2 regions of the Streptomyces sp. NPDC055239 genome follow, and region 2 is predicted to be linked to the other one. Evidence: riboswitches for the same ligand, from Rfam matches in the RefSeq annotation. Region 2 holds a riboswitch; the other holds the start of a gene.
The links. Region 2 has a riboswitch for thiamine pyrophosphate ahead of thiM (hydroxyethylthiazole kinase). Riboswitches for the same ligand answer to the same signal wherever they lie in the genome.
Positions count from the first base shown of each region.

Region 1: it holds a riboswitch for thiamine pyrophosphate, as region 2 does, so the genes downstream of both, thiO (glycine oxidase ThiO) here and thiM (hydroxyethylthiazole kinase) in region 2, are expected to answer to the same signal.

Region 1 is NZ_JBSGRD010000008.1:17,489-27,614, reverse strand. Features, by position in the region: gene ACWFRJ_RS24540 (phytoene desaturase family protein) at 1-475, shown strand, start outside; gene ACWFRJ_RS24535 (hypothetical protein) at 522-1,466, opposite strand; gene metF (methylenetetrahydrofolate reductase [NAD(P)H]) at 1,513-2,433, opposite strand; gene thiE (thiamine phosphate synthase) at 2,523-3,173, opposite strand; gene ACWFRJ_RS24520 (Rv2175c family DNA-binding protein) at 3,290-3,655, opposite strand; gene ACWFRJ_RS24515 (NAD(P)/FAD-dependent oxidoreductase) at 3,723-4,889, opposite strand; TPP riboswitch at 5,074-5,187, shown strand; gene thiO (glycine oxidase ThiO) at 5,185-6,375, shown strand; gene thiS (sulfur carrier protein ThiS) at 6,372-6,590, shown strand; gene ACWFRJ_RS24500 (thiazole synthase) at 6,597-7,391, shown strand; gene pknB (Stk1 family PASTA domain-containing Ser/Thr kinase) at 7,506-9,482, shown strand; gene ACWFRJ_RS24490 (deoxyribonuclease IV) at 9,531-10,126, shown strand, end outside.
Region 2 is NZ_JBSGRD010000013.1:24,921-35,046, forward strand. Features, by position in the region: gene ACWFRJ_RS33350 (DinB family protein) at 1-25, shown strand, start outside; partial or broken gene ACWFRJ_RS33355 (CHAT domain-containing protein) at 215-523, opposite strand; gene ACWFRJ_RS33360 (alkaline phosphatase PhoX) at 593-1,753, opposite strand; gene ACWFRJ_RS33365 (glycoside hydrolase family 19 protein) at 2,386-3,225, shown strand; TPP riboswitch at 3,639-3,764, shown strand; gene thiM (hydroxyethylthiazole kinase) at 3,812-4,588, shown strand; gene thiE (thiamine phosphate synthase) at 4,817-5,455, shown strand; gene thiD (bifunctional hydroxymethylpyrimidine kinase/phosphomethylpyrimidine kinase) at 5,452-6,285, shown strand; gene tenA (thiaminase II) at 6,291-6,980, shown strand; gene ACWFRJ_RS33390 (purine-cytosine permease family protein) at 6,977-8,371, shown strand; gene ACWFRJ_RS33395 (TetR/AcrR family transcriptional regulator) at 8,675-9,211, opposite strand; gene ACWFRJ_RS33400 (aldo/keto reductase) at 9,286-10,126, shown strand, end outside.

The DNA of each region.
Region 1 (10,126 bases), on a different contig from region 2:
CCAGGACGAGCTCGACCGGGTCTTCGGCGACCACCCCGGGCTGCCCCTGGCCCCCACCCTCACGGTGCTGCGCCCGGACGACCCCGCGCTCACGCCCGACGCCGAGCACGAGGCGCTCACGCTGACGGTCACGGTGCCCGCGCACACGGAGGTCACCGACGCGGACGTGGAGCGGCTCCTGACGCGCGCCGAGTCCGTCGTCCCCGGCCTGCGTGAGCGGCTGCTGTGGCACGTGGTCCACGCCCCCGCCGACATCGCGCAGGCCACCGGCGCCGACGGCGGCGCGGTCCCGCCCCCGTCGCTCGCGGCGGGCGAGGGACGGCTGCTCCACCCCGCCAACAGCACGCGTCTGCCGGGGCTCTTCGCGGTGGGCGGCTGGGCGCACCCGGGCGGCGGACTCCCGCACGCGGGCATGTCGGGCACGCTGGCCGCCGGTCTTATCGTGGAGGGACCGGACTTCCGGGGCTCGCAGTGAGCCCCCGGTCCTCCCGGCCCTCCCCGTCTCTCCGGTCCCCCCGGTCTCAGTAGCGGTACTGCTCGTTGTACCCCGCGTCGTAGCCGTTCCCCTGGGGCTGCTCGCCCTGGTAGGGGTACGGCTGCTCCGGCGGGAGTTCGCCGCCGTACTCGCTGTACTGGCCCTGCTGGCCGTGCTGGCCGTAGGGGTCCTCGACGCTGCGCTGCTGGGGCACCCAGACTCCGCCGGGCGGCGTCTCCTGGTAGGTCCCGGCGCCGTACGGATCGGCGGCGGGATAGGGCGCGTACTGCTGCTGGTCGCCGTACGCGTCGTAGCCCTGCCCGCCGCCGTACGTCTGCGTCCCGATGTACGGGTCGGAGTACGCGGCGTACTGCTGCTGCCCCGTCTCGCCGTACGCGTACGGCTGCTGGGGGTCATAGCCCGCGGTGGCGTACGTGTCGTAGCCGTATCCGCTGTCCGCCGGACCGGGCTGCTGGTGCTGCTGTTGCTGCTGTTGCTGCTGTTGCTGCTGCTGATGCTGTTGCTGTGCGTACGCGTCGTCGCTGTAGACGCCGTACTGCCCGGTGTCGTCGGGCAGCGGCTCCGGGGCGTAGACCCCGGTGCCGGGAGCGGCCTCGGGCGGCGGCCCTGCCGGGCCCGCATCCTCGTACTCCAGGTCGGAGACCTGGAGCGTCGGCTCCTGAGAAGCCTCGCCGCCCCCGCCTCGCGGCGACTTGCGGCGCTTGCTCAGGCCGGGCTGGCCGCCGAGCGCCCAGCCGGTCGAGAAGCCGCGGCGGAACGACAACGTCACGTACGTCTGCCCCGTGGCGAAGGCGATCGCGCCGATCCCGATGACCACCACCGACGGAAGCAGCACGCCGATGACCACGCCGAGGAAGCCGCCGAAGGCGAGCAGCCGCCAGCGCAGCCGCGCCTTGTACTGCAGCAGCACTTCGCCGAGCAGCCACAGCGCGACGCATCCGAACGCGATGTAGAGGACCGTCCAGCCCATGTACGCCCCTCTCCCCGCGGCCGCCGCCCCCTAGGGGTACGGCCGGTCAGGCCTGCGGGTGATGCAGGCCCAGGTTCTCGTAGATTTCCAGAGTCGCCGTCGAGTTGTTGAGCGTGATGAAGTGCAGTCCCGGGACACCCTCGGCCAGCAACCGCGCGCAGAACTCCGTCGCGAACTCGATGCCAATGGAGCGTACAGCCGCCGGATCATCTTTGGCTGTGAGGATGCGCTCTTTGAGCTCCGGCGGGAAGGAAGCGTTGCTGAGCTGGGGCAGCCGCTCCAGCATGCGCACGTTCGTCACCGGCATGATCTCGGGGATGATCGGCGTCGAGCAGCCCGCGGCCTCGACCCGGTCGCGCAGGCGCAGATACTCCTCCGGGTAGAAGAACATCTGTGTGATCGCGTAGTCGGCGCCCGCACGGCACTTGTCGACGAAGTGCCGGACGTCGGTGTCCCAGTCGGGCGAGCGCGGATGCATCGCGGGGAAGGCCGCGACGCCCACGCAGAAGTCGCCCGACTCCTTGATGAGGCGCACCAGTTCGGCGGTGTACGTGAGGCCCTCGGGGTGCTTGATCCAGTCGGCGAGCGGGTCGCCGGGCGGGTCTCCGCGGACCGCGAGCATGTTCCTGATGCCGGCGTCCGCGTACTGCCCGATGATGTTGCGCAGCTCGGCCACGGAGTGGTCAACGGCGGTCAGGTGGGCGACCGGCGTGAGCGTCGAGTCGGCGACGATCTGCTGCGTCTCCTTGACCGTGCCCGCACGCGTCGAGCCGCCCGCTCCGTACGTCACGGAGACGAAGCTGGGAGCCACCGCCTCGACCCGGCGCAGTGCGTTCCACAGGTTCCGCTCGCCCTTCTCGGTCTTCGGCGCCGAGAACTCGAACGAGTACGTCGTCTCGCCGGTCGCGAGCATGTCGCGCACGGTGCGTGCGCGATCAGATCTGGTGGAAGCAGTGCCTAGGGCCATACGGGCAGGTTAGCGACGGGGCACCGCTACCGGCCAATCTCCGTCCAACCTGCGGACAGCAGCACCGAAGGATGGCCGAAGATCGACGATCAGGCCGAACGCAACCGCTTGGCGAAGTCGGCCGCGGCGGCGGCCGGATCGTCCGCCTCGGTGATGGCCCGCACGACGACGACGCGGCGGGCGCCCGCTTCGAGCACCTCGTCCAGATTACCCGCGTCGATGCCGCCGATGGCGAACCACGGGCGGTCCGTGCCGAGCGAGGCCGTGTACCGGACCAGGTCGAGGCCGGGGGCGTGCCGCCCCGGCTTGGTGGGGGTCGGCCAGCAGGGGCCCGTGCAGAAGTAGTCCACGCCGTCCTGGGTCGCCGCCGCCGCGGCCTCGGCGTCGGCGTGCGTGGAACGGCCGATGAGGACGTCATCGCCCAGGATGCCGCGGGCCGCGGGCACGGGCAGGTCGCCCTGGCCGAGGTGCAGGACGTCGGCGCCGATGGCGTGCGCGACGTCCGCGCGGTCGTTCACCGCGAGGAGCTTGCCGTGCCGGCGGGCGGCGTCGGCGAAGACCTGGAGGTGTTCGAGCTCCTCGCCTGCCTCCATGCCCTTGTCCCGCAGCTGCACGATGTCGACACCACCGCCGAGGACGGCGTCGAGGAACTCCGGGAGGTCTCCCTGGCGCTTGCGGGCGTCCACACACAGGTAGAGGCGGGCGTCGGCGAGCTGCTCGCGGGCAGGCTTGGCGGCCATGAAGAGGTCCCCCCGGTCGTCGGTGTCGTCGATGTCGTCGGTGGCCTACGGGCCGCGTGTCCCCGGGTCTCCGGGGGACACACGGCCCGTACGCAACGGTTTTCCGTGTCGGTCGGTCAGACGGCGAGCGCCTGGGCGCGACGCTTCACCTCCGTGCCGCGATTCTCGCTCAGAGCCTGCGCGGGGGTGCCGGGCAGGGTCTCGTCGGGAGTGAAGAGCCACTCCAGCATTTCTTCGTCGGAGAAGCCGTCGTCCCGCAGGAGCGTCAGGGTGCCGGTGAGGCCCTTGACGATCTTGTCGCCGTCGATGAAGGCGGCAGGCACCGCGAGCGCGCGGTTCTCACCACGGCGCACGGCGATCAGCTGGCCCTCCTTGACCAGCTGGCGCACACGCGTCACCTCGACGTCGAGCATTTCTGCGATGTCGGGGAGGTGGAGCCACTCGGGGACGAGAGCATCAGTCTTTGCGTCAATCTCGGTCACACGGACAAGCGTATCTCCGGCCACTGACAGCGGCCGGGCAGCGGTACCCCTCCGGCTACGGCAGCGCTTACGGAAGGACTGCCTTCTTCAGCGGCACCGCGGGATCCGACGCGAGCTCCGGGGAGAGCCGGGCAGCCGCCTCGATCAGCTTGCGGCCCTGCGCGAGGTCCCTGGGGCGGCCCACCGCGAGGACGGCCACCAGGGCGCCCCGCCGGAGCCAGCACACGGTCCAGGCCGCACCCGACGGGTCGCCGCGCCACACCAGCTCGTCGGCCGACGCGTGGTGACCGGCGAACTGGACGAAGCGGCCGAACTGCTCGGACCAGAAGTACGGCACGGGGTCGTACGCCGAAGGGGTCTCGCCGATGATGTTCGCGGCCACCGTGCGCGGGCCCTGGAGGGCGTTGTCCCAGTGGTGGACGAGAAGCCGCTCGCCATACCTTCCCGAAGGGAAGGAGGAGCAGTCGCCGACCGCGTACACATCGGGTTCCGACGTCCGCAGGTGGTCGTCGGCGACGATCTCCCGGTGGGCGCCCAGGGTGATGCCGGAGTCCGCGAGCCAGCCGGTGGCGGGGCGTGCGCCGATGCCGACGACGACCGCGTCCGCGGGCAGCCGGGTGCCGTCGGCAAGGAGGACGCTGCCGGGCTCGACGCGGTCCACGCGCGCGTGGGTGCGCAGTTCGGCCCCGGAGTCGGCGTACCAGGACGTCATCGGCGCCGCGACCTCCGCGGGCAGGGCCCCGGCGAGCGGTCGCTCGGCTGCTTCGACGACAGTGACGGAGCAGCCCGCGTCGCGCGCCGCGGTCGCGAACTCGGCGCCGATCCAGCCCGCGCCGATGACCACGACACGGTGCTGCTCGGCGAGCACGGGACGCAGCCGCTCGGCGTCGTCGAGGGTGCGCAGCAGGTGGACGCCGGGGACCCCGGAAGTGCCGGGCAGCAGGATCGGCTCGGCGCCGGTGGCGATGACCAGGGTGTCGTAGGACACCGGGCCCGACGCGGTGTCCAGTGCGTGGTCCGCCGGGCGCACGCCCGTGACCTCGTGGCCCAGGCTCAGCTCGATGCCCAGCGCCTCGAAGTCGATGTCGAAGGCGGAGCCGTCCGCCTTGCCGAGCAGCACCGCCTTGGACAGCGGCGGCCTGTCGTACGGCCGGTGGGTCTCCGCGCCGATCAGGGTGACCGCACCGGCGAACCCCTGCTCGCGCAGGGCGACGGCGGTCTGCACCCCCGCCATCCCCGCACCGACGATGACAACGCGCCGCTCTGCCTGCCTCCGCTGCTCGCTCACCCGATCACTGTAGGGCGGCGGGTGACGAGCCTCGCAGAGCGCTACGAGGAGATCTATGACACACCGTCACGGCGCATACCCGGACAGCTCCCCTACTGTCCTCGGGGACCAGGGACTAGGGTGGCGGACGCAGAGCACTCGCGGGAGCCCGGACGTACCGGGCTGAGAGGGAGGCTGGGACGGCCTCCGACCGTACGAACCTGATCCGGGTCATGCCGGCGAAGGGAGGGGCTGGACGCCCATGCATCCACATACATCACCCCACGAGGCGACCGATGTCGTCGTCATCGGGGGCGGCATCATCGGCCTGGTCACGGCCTGGCGGGCGGCCCAGCGCGGCCTGTCCACCGCGGTCGTGGACCCCGAACCCGGCGGCGGCGCGGCACAGGTCGCCGCGGGCATGCTGGCCGCCGTCACCGAGCTGCACTACGGCGAGCAGACGCTGCTCGGCCTCAATCTGGCCTCCGCGCAGCGCTATCCGGAGTTCGCGGCCGAGCTCACGGAGGCGAGCGGCCGCGATCTCGGCTACCGCGCGTGCGGCACGCTCGCTGTCGCCCTCGACTCCGACGACCGCGCCCACCTGCGTGAGCTGCACGCCCTCCAGGAGCGGTCGGGGCTCACGTCGGAGTGGCTGAGCGGGCGCGAGTGCCGCCGCCTCGAACCGATGCTCGCACCGGGGGTCCGGGGCGGCCTGCGCGTCGACGGCGACCACCAGGTCGATCCGCGCAGGCTCGCCGCGGCGCTCCTGGTGGCCTGCGAGCGGGCGGGCGTGATCTTCCACCGTGCGTGGGCGGAGCGCCTCACCGTCGCAGGTGACCGGGCCACCGGAGTCGTCCTCACCGACGGCACCGCTCTGGAGGCCGGGCAGACCGTGCTCGCCGCGGGCAGCCTCAGCGGGCGCCTCTCCGGCGTCCCGGAGGGCGTGCTGCCGCCCGTGCGCCCCGTGAAGGGGCAGGTCCTGCGGCTCACGGTGCCTCAGCGGTACGCGCCGTTCCTGAGCCGCACCGTGCGGGCCGTCGTGCGCGGCAGCCACGTCTACCTGGTGCCGCGCGAGAACGGCGAGCTCGTCGTCGGCGCGACCAGCGAGGAGCTCGGCTGGGACACGACTGTCACCGCGGGCGGCGTGTACGAACTGCTCCGGGACGCCCACGAGCTCGTACCGGGCATCACGGAGCTGCCGTTGACCGAGACCCGCGCGGGCCTGCGCCCCGGCTCACCCGACAACGCGCCGCTGCTCGGCCCGACCGCGCTCCCCGGCCTCCAGCTGGCGACAGGGCACTACCGCAACGGCGTGCTCCTGACACCCGTCACCGGTGAGGTGATGGCGCACGCCCTGACCACCGGTGAACTGCCCGACGAGGCAAGGGGATTCACTCCTCTGCGCTTCGCCGGCGACCCCCTCACGCAGCGCTTCATGGAGCAGCCCGCATGACTCTCTCAGCCGTAACAGCCGTCTCCGTCAACGGAGAGGCACGCGACGTCGCCGCGGGCACCACGCTCGAAGCCCTCGTCGCCACGCTCACCAAAGCCCCGTCCGGGATCGCCGCCGCGCTCAACGAAACCGTCGTACCGCGCACGCGGTGGTCCACCACGCCGCTCACCGACGGGGACCGCGTCGAGGTCCTCACCGCAGTCCAGGGAGGCTGAACCGACATGGCAGACGACCCCTTCGTCATCGGCGGGCTCACCCTCTCCTCACGCCTGATCATGGGTACGGGCGGTGCGCCGAGCCTCGACATCCTCGAACGCTCCCTCGTCGCCTCCGGAACGGAGCTGACGACGGTCGCGATGCGGCGCCTCGATCCCGGCGTGCAGGGCTCGGTGCTCTCCGTCCTCGACCGGCTCGGCATCCGCGTCCTGCCGAACACGGCGGGCTGCTTCACCGCGGGCGAGGCCGTCCTGACCGCCAGGCTCGCGCGGGAGGCGCTCGGCACCGACCTGGTCAAGCTGGAGGTCATCGCGGACGAGCGCACGCTGCTCCCCGACCCGATCGAGCTCATCGACGCCGCCGAGATCCTCGTCGACGACGGCTTCACGGTCCTTCCGTACACGAACGACGACCCGGTCCTCGCCCGGAAGCTGGAGGACGTGGGCTGCGCGGCGATCATGCCGCTCGGCTCGCCCATCGGCTCCGGGCTCGGCATCCGCAACCCGCACAACTTCCAGCTGATCGTCGAACGCGCGGGCGTGCCGGTGATTCTGGACGCGGGGGCGGGGACGGCGTCCGACGCGGCGCTCGCGATGGAGCTGGGGTGCGCGGGCGTGATGCTCGCCTCCGCCGTTACACGGGCGCAGGAGCCGGTCCTCATGGCCGAGGGCATGCGGCACGGGGTCGAGGCGGGGCGGCTCGCGTACCGGGCCGGACGGATCCCACGTCGGCACTTCGCCGAGGCGTCGTCGCCCGCGCAGGGGATGGCCCGGCTCGATCCGGAGCGGCCCGCGTTCTGAAGGACTGCCCGCCTCGTTCCGAAGGCCCGCCCGCCTGTTACAGGTCGGCTGCAGTCGAGGCCCGAGCGTGCCCGGGCGGGCATCGCTGTCGGCGGTGGCTCGTAGACTCCCTCCGTGGACACGACCCTTCAGGACCCGCTCGTCGGGCAGGTGCTCGACGGCCGCTATCGCGTGGACGGGCGGATCGCGGTCGGCGGGATGGCCACGGTCTACCGGGCCGTGGACACCCGCCTCGACCGCGTGCTCGCGCTCAAGGTGATGCACCCGACGCTGGCCGCCGACGTCTCGTTCGTCGACCGCTTCATCCGCGAGGCCAAGTCGATCGCCCGGCTCTCGCACCCGAACGTGGTGGGGGTGTACGACCAGGGCGCCGACGGCGCGTACGTCTATCTGGCGATGGAGTACATCGCGGGATGCACCCTGCGTGACGTGCTCCGTGAGCGCGGCGCCCTGCAGCCGCGCGCGGCCCTCGACATCTTGGAGCCGGTCCTCGCCGCGCTCGGCGCGGCCCACCGCGCCGGGTTCGTGCACCGCGACATGAAGCCGGAGAACGTCCTCATAGGGGATGACGGCCGGGTCAAGGTCGCCGACTTCGGACTCGTGCGCGCGGTGGACACCGTCACGAACACGACCGGCACGATCCTCGGGACGGTCTCCTATCTCGCCCCCGAGCAGATAGAGCACGGCACGGCCGACACGCGTGTGGACGTGTACGCGTGCGGGGTCGTGCTCTACGAAATGCTGACCGGCGCCAAGCCGCACTCCGGTGAGTCGCCCGCCCAGGTGCTCTACCAACACCTCCATGAGGACGTGCCGCCCCCGTCGGCGGTCGTTCCTGGCCTGGCCGTCGAGCTCGACGACCTCGTGGCCTCCGCCACCGCCCGCAACCCCGAGGTCCGCCCGCACGACGCGGTGGCGCTCCTCGGACAGACCAGGGACGCGCGGGCCGCGCTCTCCCTGGATCAGCTCGACGCGGTGCCGCCGCAGGCGCGTACGGCGGAGCACGAACCGCGCGACAACAGCGACGACCGCACGAACGTGCTCCCGCGCTCGGTGCGGCCCGTGCAGCTTCCGCTCCCCACGGACGGCATCCAGGACCAGCGGGACCGACAGGACCCACAGGACCAGCTCAACCGCACCAGCATCCTGGCGACACCGCCCCCCGCTCCACCGGCGGCCCCCGACCGCAGGCGCCGCGCCACCCCGCGCCGCGGGGTCCTCGTGATCATCGCCGCCGTCCTCCTCGCCCTGGGTCTCGGCGCGGGCGTCTGGTACATCAATTCCGGCCAGTTCACGAATGTCCCGCCGCTCCTGGCGAAGACCGAGTCGGCGGCCAAGAAGCGCCTCGACGAGGCCGGGCTCGACGTGAAGGACGTCAAGCGCGCCTACAGCGACACCGACAAGCGCGGCACGGTCATGGCGACCGACCCCAAGTCGGGCGAGCGCATCCGTGACAACGGCCGGGTGACGCTGACCGTCTCAATGGGTCCCGAGATCGTGAAGGTCCCGGGCCTCGAGGGCACTCCCCTCGCCGAGGCGAAGAGCAAGCTCAAGGACGCCGGACTGGCTCCCGGGATGACGACCAAGGCCTTCAGCGACGAGGTCCGCAAGGGCTCCGTGATCAGCACGGACCCGGATTCGGGCAGCAAGCGCAAGGCGGGCTCCGCCATCGCGATGGTCGTCAGCAAGGGTGAGGCGATCGACGTCCCCGACGTGACGGGCGACTCCCAGTCGGACGCGACCCTCAATCTTGAGGACGCGGGCCTCAAGGTCAAGATCGCGGCGAAGCGGGTGCACTCCGAAGAGGACAAGGGCACCGTCGTCGACCAGTCGCCCAGGGAGGGCGAGAAGCAGCTCGCCGAGGGCGACACGGTCACGCTGACGCTCTCCAAGGGCCCCGAGATGATCGAGGTGCCGGACGTCGAGGGCATGAGCGTCGACGACGCCAAGCAGCAGCTGGAGGACAAGGGCTTCGACGTCGACGAGGACCGCGGTTTCCTGAACCTCTTCGGGGACACGGTCAAGGGGCAGTCGGTGGAGGGCGGCGACAAGGCGCCCAAGGGCTCGACGATCACCATCAAGATCCGTTAGTCCTGGCCGGGGGCAGGTCCCGCGCGCACCCGTGCCACCCTGGAGCGGGTGAGCAGCGAGAACTCCCCCAGCACCCCGTCCCGCAATCCCGTCGGCGGCCATGTCCCCGTGGCCGGCGGCCTTGCCTCCGTAGGGCTTCCGTACGCCCGTGAACTGGGTGCCGAGGCCGTCCAGGTCTTCGTGGCCAACCCGCGCGGCTGGGCCACCGGGCCCGGCAACCCGAAGGAGGACGAGGAGTTCCGCGCGGCCTGCGCCGCCGAGCGGATTCCGGCGTACGTCCACGCGCCCTACCTCATCAACTTCGGCTCGCACACCGAGGCGACCGTCGAGAAGTCCGTGGAGTCCCTGCGCCACTCGCTGCGCCGGGGCCGCGAGATCGGCGCGCTCGGCGTCGTCGTGCACACCGGCTCAGCGACCGGCGGCCGGGACCGCGCCGTCGCGCTCGCGCAGGTACGTGAGCGGATGCTGCCGCTCCTCGACGAACTGACGCACGACGACGACCCCTTCCTCCTCCTGGAGTCCACCGCGGGCCAGGGTTTCTCGCTCTGCTCGCGCACCTGGGACTTCGGCCCGTACTTCGACGCGCTCGACGCCCACCCGAAGCTTGGCGTCTGCCTGGACACCTGCCACATCTTCGCGGCGGG
Region 2 (10,126 bases):
CAGGCAGAGGTTGGTCCTCCCTTGACGGGCAAGTCACTCCGCTACGCCCACCAAGATCGTCGGAGGCGAGGTCCAGAGCTCAATTCATTCTGAAACGATCAGTAAGACCGTGCTGGCCAAGAGCACGGCACGAACAACTCAGGTTCCGACTGGGGCAGCTACTTGTTCTTCGGGGGCCCGGGCGGGAACTCCTGCTGAATACCGCTCGGAGTGGTCAGACGCCGGTGTGCAGATGAGCGGCCCAGGTGCTGACCAGCCGCGGGTAACGATCGCGCTGCTCCCGGAGGGCCTTGTCCAGGGCAAGGGCCGCGTCATCTGGGCCGGTGTCGGATTCGTAGAGATGACCGTAGAAGGCCACGGCGACCCGGAGGTCGGCGCTGTCGTTCACCGCCCACAACGTGCCGATGACGTGCGGGAAACCAGTGAGCTGGAACGCTGAGGTGAGATGAATGGCCTCGTCGAGCAGCAAGTCGGCCGCGGTGGCGGCGGTGCTGCAGGCGGACAGATAGGCGAGTCGGCCCTGCGCAAGCGTGAGGGTGTTGGCGGCGGGGTGCGTTGCGGCGGGCGGGCGCGGCTCGTGGCAGAGGGGCGGTCAGTTGCGGAAGGGGCCTGTGACTTCGTAGGTGATGCCGCCGGACGAGCTGCCGCTCGTACCACGCTGGCTGGAGAAGTACAGGCGCTTGCCGTCCGGAGAGAAGGCCGGGCCGCAGATCTCTGAGGAGGACTGGCCGGTGATCCGCAGGAACGTCGCGACCACGTCGTCCGGCGTGATGACGCAGATCTCCATGTTCCCGCCGTCTTCCGCGACGTAAAGGTCGCCGGAGGACGAGCCGGTGACGTTGTCGACGCCGGTCAGCGGGGCTCCGCCACCGACGACCAGGGAGTCGTCATAGGCCAGCTCATAGGTGCTGGCAGCCACGTTGAGCTGCCAGACGCGGCCATCGCCCTTGGTGGTGAACCAGACGGTGTCGTTGGCGTAGTGGCAGCCCTCTCCGCCGTTGAACAGCTTGGCGCCGGAGACCTGGTCGCGGGTGGGGGTGGGCGAGCCGTCCGGGTCGGGCACGGTCGCCCAGGTGAAGCTGCCGGAGGCGGCTGTTCCGGCTTTGAGGACCTGGAGCGTGCCCGCCGACAGGTTGCCCCATGTGGACGGGACGAACCGGTAGAAGCAGCCGTCCGACGCGTCCTCGGTCAGGTAGATCACCTTGCGGACCGGGTCGGCGGCCGCCGCCTCGTGGTTGAAGCGGCCCATGGCATCGCGGCGCACGGCGGCGTTCACGCCCCACGGGTCGGTTTCGTAGACGTAGCCGGTGCTGACCTCCTCGCAGGACAGCCAGGTGTTCCAGGGGGTCGCCCCGCCGGCGCAGTTGCGATTGGTGTTGGACAGGATCCGATACGAGCCGGTGACGGAGCCGGCCGAGTTGAGTTTGATCGCGCCCGCGCCGCCGGTGGAGGAAATCTCCGAGTTGGAGACGTAGATCCAGCCCGTGCCGTCGGCGAAACAGGCACCGCCGTCGGGGGCGTCGTGCCAGGTGTAGGTGGTGGAGCCGACCTTCTGGCCGGATCGGGCGATCACCCGGCTGGTGAAGCCGCCGGGCAGCTGGATGCCGTTGGAGTCTGCCGCGCCGAGCGCGCCGTACGGGCCGGGGCCTTTCTGCGCCGGCGCGGCGTAGGCCGCGCCCTGCATGAGCGTGTACCCGAATGCCGCTGCCGTGCCGCCGACGACTGCTCCACGCAGGAAACTACGACGTTCCACTTGATCACTCCAGGGGTTCGTGACCGTCCCTGCCGCACCGGTCGGGCGGCGGGGTCGCGAGGGGCGCTTGCGGAACCTAAGAGACCCGGATTGACGGTGCATCAACAATCGATGACGTGGAAACGTCTGCTGTAGGCCTGTTGCGCCGCACCCTTTGCCCGAACCTGCCGCCTCGCCGGTGATCGACCTTGACGGCGGCACGGCTGATCTCGGTGCCCCGCGCGTTCCTCGACGCGGCCGCCCGTACCCTCACGGACGACAGCGGGATCGCCGCCGGCGGGGACGACGAACCCCGTATTGAACCCGACCGGCCCGGCTGGTTGCGCGCCCGGGAGCCGATCACGGACGCCGTCCCGGCCGCCGCCACACCCGAGCGCCACGTGCCGGTTCAGGACGTGAGAAAGCGATTTCCTCGTTCACCGTGCTCCGTTCTGTGCGGGCGGCGGTGCGCGGCGAATTCAGGTCAGCCGTACACCAAAATTGGTCCAGACCTTGACAGGTCCAGACCATTTCGCTTGAGTCACCGACACCCCCGTGGCGGAGTGCAGCCAGCCTCCAGCCCGCCCGATAGGAGATGCCGCGTGATCAAACGTCTCATCAGTTTCGCAGCAGCGTTAGGTGCGCTCTGCGCGATGATCGTCCTTGGCCCGGCCGCCGCCACGGCGTCCGCCGCCGCGTGCGCAACCCCCTGGAACTCCTCCTCCGTCTACACGGGCGGCAACACCGCCTCGTACAACGGGCACAACTGGACCGCCAAGTGGTGGACCCAGAACGAGACGCCGGGCCGCACCGACGTCTGGACGGACGCGGGCACCTGCGGCGGTGGCACCGACCCGGGCAACCCCGACCCGTCAGGCTTCGTGGTCAGCGAGGCGCAGTTCAACCAGATGTTCCCGGGCCGGAACTCATTCTACACATACAAGGGCCTGACCGACGCACTCAAGGCGTACCCGGCCTTCGCCAACACCGGCAGCGACACCATCAAGCGCCAGGAGGCGGCGGCGTTCCTCGCCAACGTCCACCACGAGACCGGCGGTCTGGTCCACATCGTCGAGCAGAACCAGGCCAACTACCCGCACTACTGCGACGCCAACCAGCCCTACGGCTGCCCCGCGGGACAGGCCGCGTACTACGGCCGCGGTCCGATCCAGCTCAGCTGGAACTTCAACTACAAGGCCGCGGGCGACGCGCTCGGCATCGATCTCCTGCGCAACCCCTACCTGGTGGAGCGCGACCCGGCGGTCGCCTGGAAGACCGGTCTTTGGTACTGGAACACGCAGTCGGGTCCGGGCACCATGACGCCGCACAACGCCATGGTCAACAGCCGCGGTTTCGGTGAGACCATCCGCGCCATCAACGGCAGCCTGGAGTGCAACGGCGGCAACCCCGGCCAGGTCCAGAGCCGGGTCGACCGCTACAAGCAGTTCACCCAGGTCCTCGGCACCACGCCGGGCTCCAACCTGAGCTGCTGACCTTCCTTCTCCGCTCCTTCTCCGCGCACGACGGTCGGGCGGCCCTGATCCCGTATCAGGTCCGTCCGGCTCCGCGCGTCGCGCCCTGCTCCGGTGGCAGCAGCCAGAACGGAACACCGGATGCCGGGCCCACTCGGCCGCGAACTCGGTGACACCCATTCCCCAGCACGCGCCAGGCGCCGCTCCTTCTCTCCGGGGCACGTAGGCAAGCACCGGTCCAGGTGGCGATGCGGTGTCGCAGGAGGTCCAGCACCCGGGCGCGGCCCTCCACCACGCCGCTTGCGGCATCAGCCGATGCGGACAGGTCGAGCCCTGGTGGCCAGAGGATCCCCCGTCGGTTCCGCCAACAGATCCGCGTCGTTTCGTGAGGTACCCGAGTGCGAACTCCCGTTCCCGAAGGAGGTACATTGCGTAGCGACCACCGCGGGAGCTCGGGAGTAGCCGGGCTGAGAGGGCGGACGGGACTTGCTCCCCTTTCCGCCGACCGCATGAACCTGGACCGGGTAATGCCGGCGTAGGAAGAGTGTTGACGATGGATACTGCCTCCATACCTGCCCGGCACGGCACTGCCGTTTCCCGTGATGCCGTGGCGAATGTGATCGCGTCTCTGCGGACCTCCGCACCCCTTGTGCACTGCCTGACCAACGTCGTGGTGTCGCAGTTCACCGCGAACGTGCTGCTCGCGGCGGGGGCTGCCCCCGCGATGGTGCACAGCGCGGAGGAGGCCGGAGCGCTGGCCCGGGTGGCCGGGGGTGTCCTGGTCAACCTGGGAACGGTGACGTCCGTGACGGCGGCGGCGATGCGCGTCGCGGTCACAGAAGCGGCCGGGGCCGGACAGCCATGGGTGCTCGACCCGGTGGCGGTCGGCCCGCTGCCCTGGCGCACCGAGCTCGCCCACGAACTGCTGGAGAGCGCACCCCCAGCGGTCGTTCGCGGCAATGCTTCCGAGATCCTGGCACTGGACGGCGGCACGGGCGGGCGCGGCGTGGACAGCACGGACGCCCCCGAGGCGGCGCTGGCCGCGGCGGGCGCGCTGGCCCGGCGCTACGGCTGCGCGGTCGCGGTGAGCGGTCCCCAGGACGTTCTCACGGACGGGACGCGAGTGGTGCGCCTGGCCAACGGGCACCCGCTGCTGACTCTGGTGACGGGAACGGGCTGCTCACTCGGCGCCCTGGTGGCCGCCTGCACAGCCGTCACCGGCGACGCGCTGCTGGCCGCCACCGCCGCGACCGGTCTGCTCACCGTGGCCGCGGAGGACGCCGCCACCCGCTCTGCGGGGCCCGGCACGTTCGCGGTCGCCCTGATCGACGCGCTGTACGAGCTCAGCCCTGAGCGGCTCGCCGAGGCTCTCAGCCTGCGCTGAGCATGCGCGTACTGCGGGGTCCTGCGTGAGCAGTGGCCCGGACGCCACCCACTGCACCATGCCCGCCCGCCCCGGGGCGGCGGCCCCAACACCGAGTCGGGCTGCCCTGTCCCCCCTCTCGCCCCTGTGAACAACTCACGGTCCCTGCACGGCAGGGCCTGCCTTCCCCCGTACCTCCGATGCGTTTCCCACGCCTTTCCCCGGCCGGGAGCCCCCAAGGAGTAACCCATGCGACCTCCTCTGGACCTGTCCCTGTATCTCGTGACCGACACCAGGCTCTGCGGCCGCCGCGGTGTCGGCCCTACCGTTGCGGCGGCTGTCAAGGGCGGCGTGACCGCCGTCCAGTTGCGCGATCCGGACGCGGACGCCCGCACGCTGTTCTCGCTCGGCCGGGCGATCCAGGCCGAACTCGCGGGCACGGGGCTCCCCTTGATCGTCAACGATCGTCTGGACGTGGCGGTCTGGTTGGACGCGGACGGCGTCCACCTCGGGCAGCGGGACGTCTCCCCCGAGAGCGCCCGGCGCCAGCTCGGTCCCCATGCGCACATCGGCCTGTCCGTCAGCCGTCCCGAGCAGCTGGCGCACGTGCCGGACGCCGTCGACCACCTCGGTGTCGGTCCGGTGTTCGCGCAGTCCACCAAGCCGGACGCGGACGCCCCGCTCGGTCTGGGCGGCCTGGCCCGGATCGTGAGGGAGAGCACGCTGCCCTGCGTGGCCATAGGCGGGATCGGCGTGTCCGAGGCCGCCGCGGTCATGAGAAGCGGCGTGGCCGGGATCGCTGTCGTCAGCGCGGTCTGCGGGCAGCCCGACCCCGAGGCCGCAGCCCATTCCCTCGTACGCACCCTGCGACAGGAGATCCCCGCGTGACCAGCCCGCCCATCGCCCTCACCATCGCTGCCAGCGACCCCTCCGGCGGCGCCGGGATACAAGCGGACTTGAAGGCGTTCTCCGCCAACGGCGCCTACGGAACAGCAGTTCTGACCGCCCTGACCGCACAGAACACTTTGGGCGTCACCGGCATCCATGCCGTTCCCCCGGCGTTCGTCACCGAGCAGCTCGACACGCTGTTCGCCGACGTCCCGGTGGACGCCGTCAAGATCGGAATGCTGGCCGACGCCGCCATCGCCGCAGCCGTCGCAGAAGCCCTGGAGCGGCACCGCCCCCGGTGCGTCGTCCTCGACCCCGTCATGGTCTCGACCAGCGGCCACCGCCTCCTCGAGACCGATGCGGTGACGGTGCTGCGCGAGCGTCTCCTGCCTCTCGCCGACCTCATCACCCCCAACCTCCCCGAGGCCGGCGACCTCCTGGGCACCGCCGCCGCAACCAACCGCGCAGAAGCCATCGAGCAGGCCCACGCACTCCTCGAAACCGGCGCCCGGCGCGTCCTCCTCAAGGGCGGCCACCACACGCACGACACACAATCCGTGGACATCCTCGTCGACGCCACGCACGCCACAGGCGCCGGTGCCGCGGGCGTCACCGAGCTGTCCGCACCTCGCGTCAACACGCGCAACACCCATGGCACCGGCTGCACCCTCTCCGCCGCGATCGCCGCCCTGCGCCCGCAGCACGACGACTGGCACACCACCGTCAGTGCCGCGAAGGCGTACCTGACCGGGGCCCTGCGCGCGGCCGACACCCTGCACATCGGCCGCGGCCACGGACCCGTCCACCACTTCCACCAGTACTGGAGCTGAGCCCCATGACCAACACGTTCTGCGACGAGCTGTGGACGGCCACGGCCGAGATACGTGCGGCCATCGACAAGCTGCCGTTCGTCATTGCCCTCGGCGACGGCACCCTGGACCGGGAGAAGTTCGTCTACTACCTGGCCCAGGACGCCCACTACCTGCGCGGCTATGCCCGCGCGCTGGCCAGCGCCGCCGCGAAGGCGGACCGGCCCCAGGACATCGCGTTCTTCGCGAAGTCCGCCCACGACGCCGTGGTGGTCGAAAGCTCCCTGCACGAGAGCAACGTCGTCGACGTCGACGCCTGGACGCCCTCCCCCACCGGCACCGGATACACCTCCTACCTGCTCTCCGTGGCTCACACCCAGGGCTATCCGGAGCTGGCCGCCGCGGTCCTGCCCTGCTTCTGGATCTACGCCGAGGTGGGCCGGGCGCTCCTCGATGTGACCGGCGACCTTTCCACCCACCCCTACGGCGACTGGATCGGCACGTACGCCGACGAGGAGTTCGAAGCCGCCACCGAACACGCCCGGCAGATCGTCAACCGGCTTGCGGACCAGGCCGACCCGGCCACCCGCGCACGGATGCGTACGGTCTTCACCACCGCGTCCACCTGGGAGTGGATGTTCTGGGACGCCGCCTGGCGCATGGAGTCCTGGCCCGTCGGCGCCGCTCCTGTCCAGGTTTCGGAGCCCGCGAAGTGACGACCACCACCGAACCCACCACCCCGGGACCGGGCCCGGCGAACGAGGCGCCCCTCACCCTCGACCAGCCCACACCCAAGGTCCTCAGCGGCCTGGACCAAGGCACCTTCTGGGCCAACCTGGGCGTCAGCCTGCTCGGCTTCAGCGGCATGCTGGTCGTCCTCGACCCCCTTGGCACCGGCAGTCCGACCCTGTCGTTCGCCGCGGCCGTCACCGCGTCCGTCGTCGGCACCCTGATCGGCACCCTCGCCCTGGGCCTCGCCGCCATCACCGGGGCCCGTACCGGCGCGCCCTCGATGGTCCTGCTGCGCGGCCTGTTCGGCGCGAAGGCGTCCTACCTGCCCACCGTCCTCAACGTGCTGCAGATGGTCGGCTGGGCCGTCTTCGAGCTGGTGGTCATCTCCACCGGCCTGAAGATCCTGGCCCGCCAGGCCTTCGGCGAGCCAGGACCCGGCTGGCTGTACGTACTCGTCGCGGGCGCGGTGACGACAGCGCTCACCCTGCGCCCGCTCGGCGCCCTGCGCCTCATCCGCCGCTACGTCACCATCGCCGTCGTCCTGGCCATCTGCTACCTGGGCTGGGACCTGGCCGGCCGCGGCATTCCGATGGAGGGCGGCTCATGGAAGGACTTCTGGTTCGCCACCGACAGCGTGATCGCCGTGTCAATCTCCTGGCTGCCGTTGGTCGCCGACTACTCGCGGCACTCCCGCAGCGAGAAGGAGGCATTCGGCGGCCTGGTCATCGGCCAGACCCTCGCGGGCGTCGCGGGCTCGGTCCTCGGCGTGGCCGCCCTCGCCATGATCGCGTTCGACACCACCGACCCGTACAAGGTCTTCGACCCTTTCACCGCCACCAGCGTCGGCGTGATCTGCTTCGGTGTCCTGGTCCTGCGCGAGGTCGACCAGTCCTTCGCCAACGTCTACTCCACCGCCGTCTCCGCCCAGAACCTGCTGCCCCGGGCCGACCGCCGCGTCCTGTGCCTGATCAGCGGCACCCTGGCCACCGCCCTCGCCCTTCTGGTGAACATGGACAGCTACGCCAGCTTCCTCTACCTGATCGGCGCGGTCTTCATCCCGATGTTCGCCGTCCTCGTCGTGGACTTCTTCGTCCTCGGCGGCCACCGCACCTGGGACGTCTCCGAACAGGCCCCCACCCGCCGGATCATGCTGCTGCCCTGGGCACTCGGCTTCGCCACCTACCAACTGATCGCACCGACGAACATCGCCGGCTGGTCCGACTTCTGGGCCTGGCTGCAGGACGCCGTAGGCTTCACCGTCCAGCCTTGGATGAGCGCCTCCCTGCTCTCCTTCGCGGTAGCTGCCCTCACCACCCTCGCCGTGGGCCACAGGCGCCGACACGTTTCAACTTCGCCCGGGCGGCACCCCGGGTAGTGACACGTAGCACCACGGGTGCTACCGGCCAGGGACACCTCGGGGCACGCCGCCGCATGCACGGCCGCCCCACCCGATGCCATCCGGCAACCGGGGCAGGCGACGTGTGGCGGCCACCCAACGCGCCCGCGGGGGCTGATCTAGGAACACACTGAGACCGAAAGATGCCCTCCTTCTCGCCCCACGGTCCGGTCGACCGACTCAGCCAGGACCTGGACGTGGCCGCCGAGAATCCGGTGCCTACGGCGCGCCGTAGGCCGCGTCCAGGCCGATCAGGGAGACGACCAGGCCAGGACGTCACGGCTATCCGTTGATGATTGCCATCAATGCTGCAGTGAAGGGCGCGGGGTCCAGGTCGCCACGGATGGCTAGTTGCTGGCTGTAGCTGATGCAGACGGCCGCGAACCCTTCGGCGATCTGCTCGGCGTACTGCCTTCGATGGTCAGGCACCAATTCGGCCACCGTGGCCCTCATGGCGGCGAGCTGCTGTCGGACGACGGCCGCCAGCTGCGGCGACACCGCTGCTTCGGCGTAGATCTGGGCTACCAACCGGGCGTGGCCTGTCTCGCGCGCACGGGCGCGTACGTGTTCGAGGAAGCCCGCGACAGCCTCGACGGTGAGCGCCTTCGGCAGGGCTTCGCCGCCCTGTTCGCAGACTGCGACGACGATGTCGTCCTTGCTGGTGAAGTAGCGGTAGATGGCCCCGTTGGAGAGTCCGGACTCGGTGACGATGTCGGCCATGGACGTGCGGGCGAAACCGTGACTGGTGAACCGGGCCCGGGCGGCGTCCACGATCTGCCGACGGCGGGCGTCCATGTATTCCTGACTTACCTTCGGCATAAAAAAGAGTGACCCCTCGTTTTTCTTTGCTACGGTGGATGAGCCTACCGCACCACCGCACACCAGGAGCTTTCATGCGCTACCGGACCTTTGGCCGACTGACCGGACTGCGCGTGTCGGAGTACGCACTCGGGACGGCGAACTTCAGTACCTCGAACACCGGCGCCGGCCCTGAGGGCTCGCGGCAGATCTTCGAGGCTTTCGTCGCCGCAGGCGGCACCACGTTCGATACCTCCAACCTCTACCAGGGCGGACAAGCCGAAACCATGCTCGGCGGACTGCTCGGCGGCCAACGGGACGACTTTGTCGTCATCACCAAGTACAGCGGAACGCGGCAGCAGCATCCCCGCCCGGGCACCACCGGCAACAGCCGCAAGACCATGGTCCGCTCTCTGGAGGCGAGCCTGCGCCGACTCGACACCGACTACGTAGATGTCTTCATGCCGCACTTCCCCGACGGAACCACCCCGATCGAGGAGATCCTGGCCGGGTTCGACGACCTGATCCGCTCCGGCAAGGTCCTTCACGGCGCCCTGTCCAACTTCCCCGCCTGGCGGGTCGCCGGCGCCGCAGTGCAGGCGGACGTCCAGGGCCTGGCCCCGTTGGTCGGCATCCAGACCCAGTACAGCCTGGCCGAACGCTCCGCCGAACGGGAACTGCTGCCGATGGCGCAGGCACACGGCCTGGGCGCGTTCCTCTACTCACCTCTTGCCGGAGGACTGCTCACCGGCAAGTACCGACAGGGCGAACAGGGCCGGTTGAGCGCTCGCGGCGACACGATCGAGGGCAGCGCGCAGCGCACCGCCGTCGTGGACTCCGTACTCGCAATCGCCGACGAGAACGGCACAAGCCCCATCCAGGTCGCCCTGGCCTGGCTCCGCCGCCGAGCCGCACAAGCCCACACCGCCATGATCC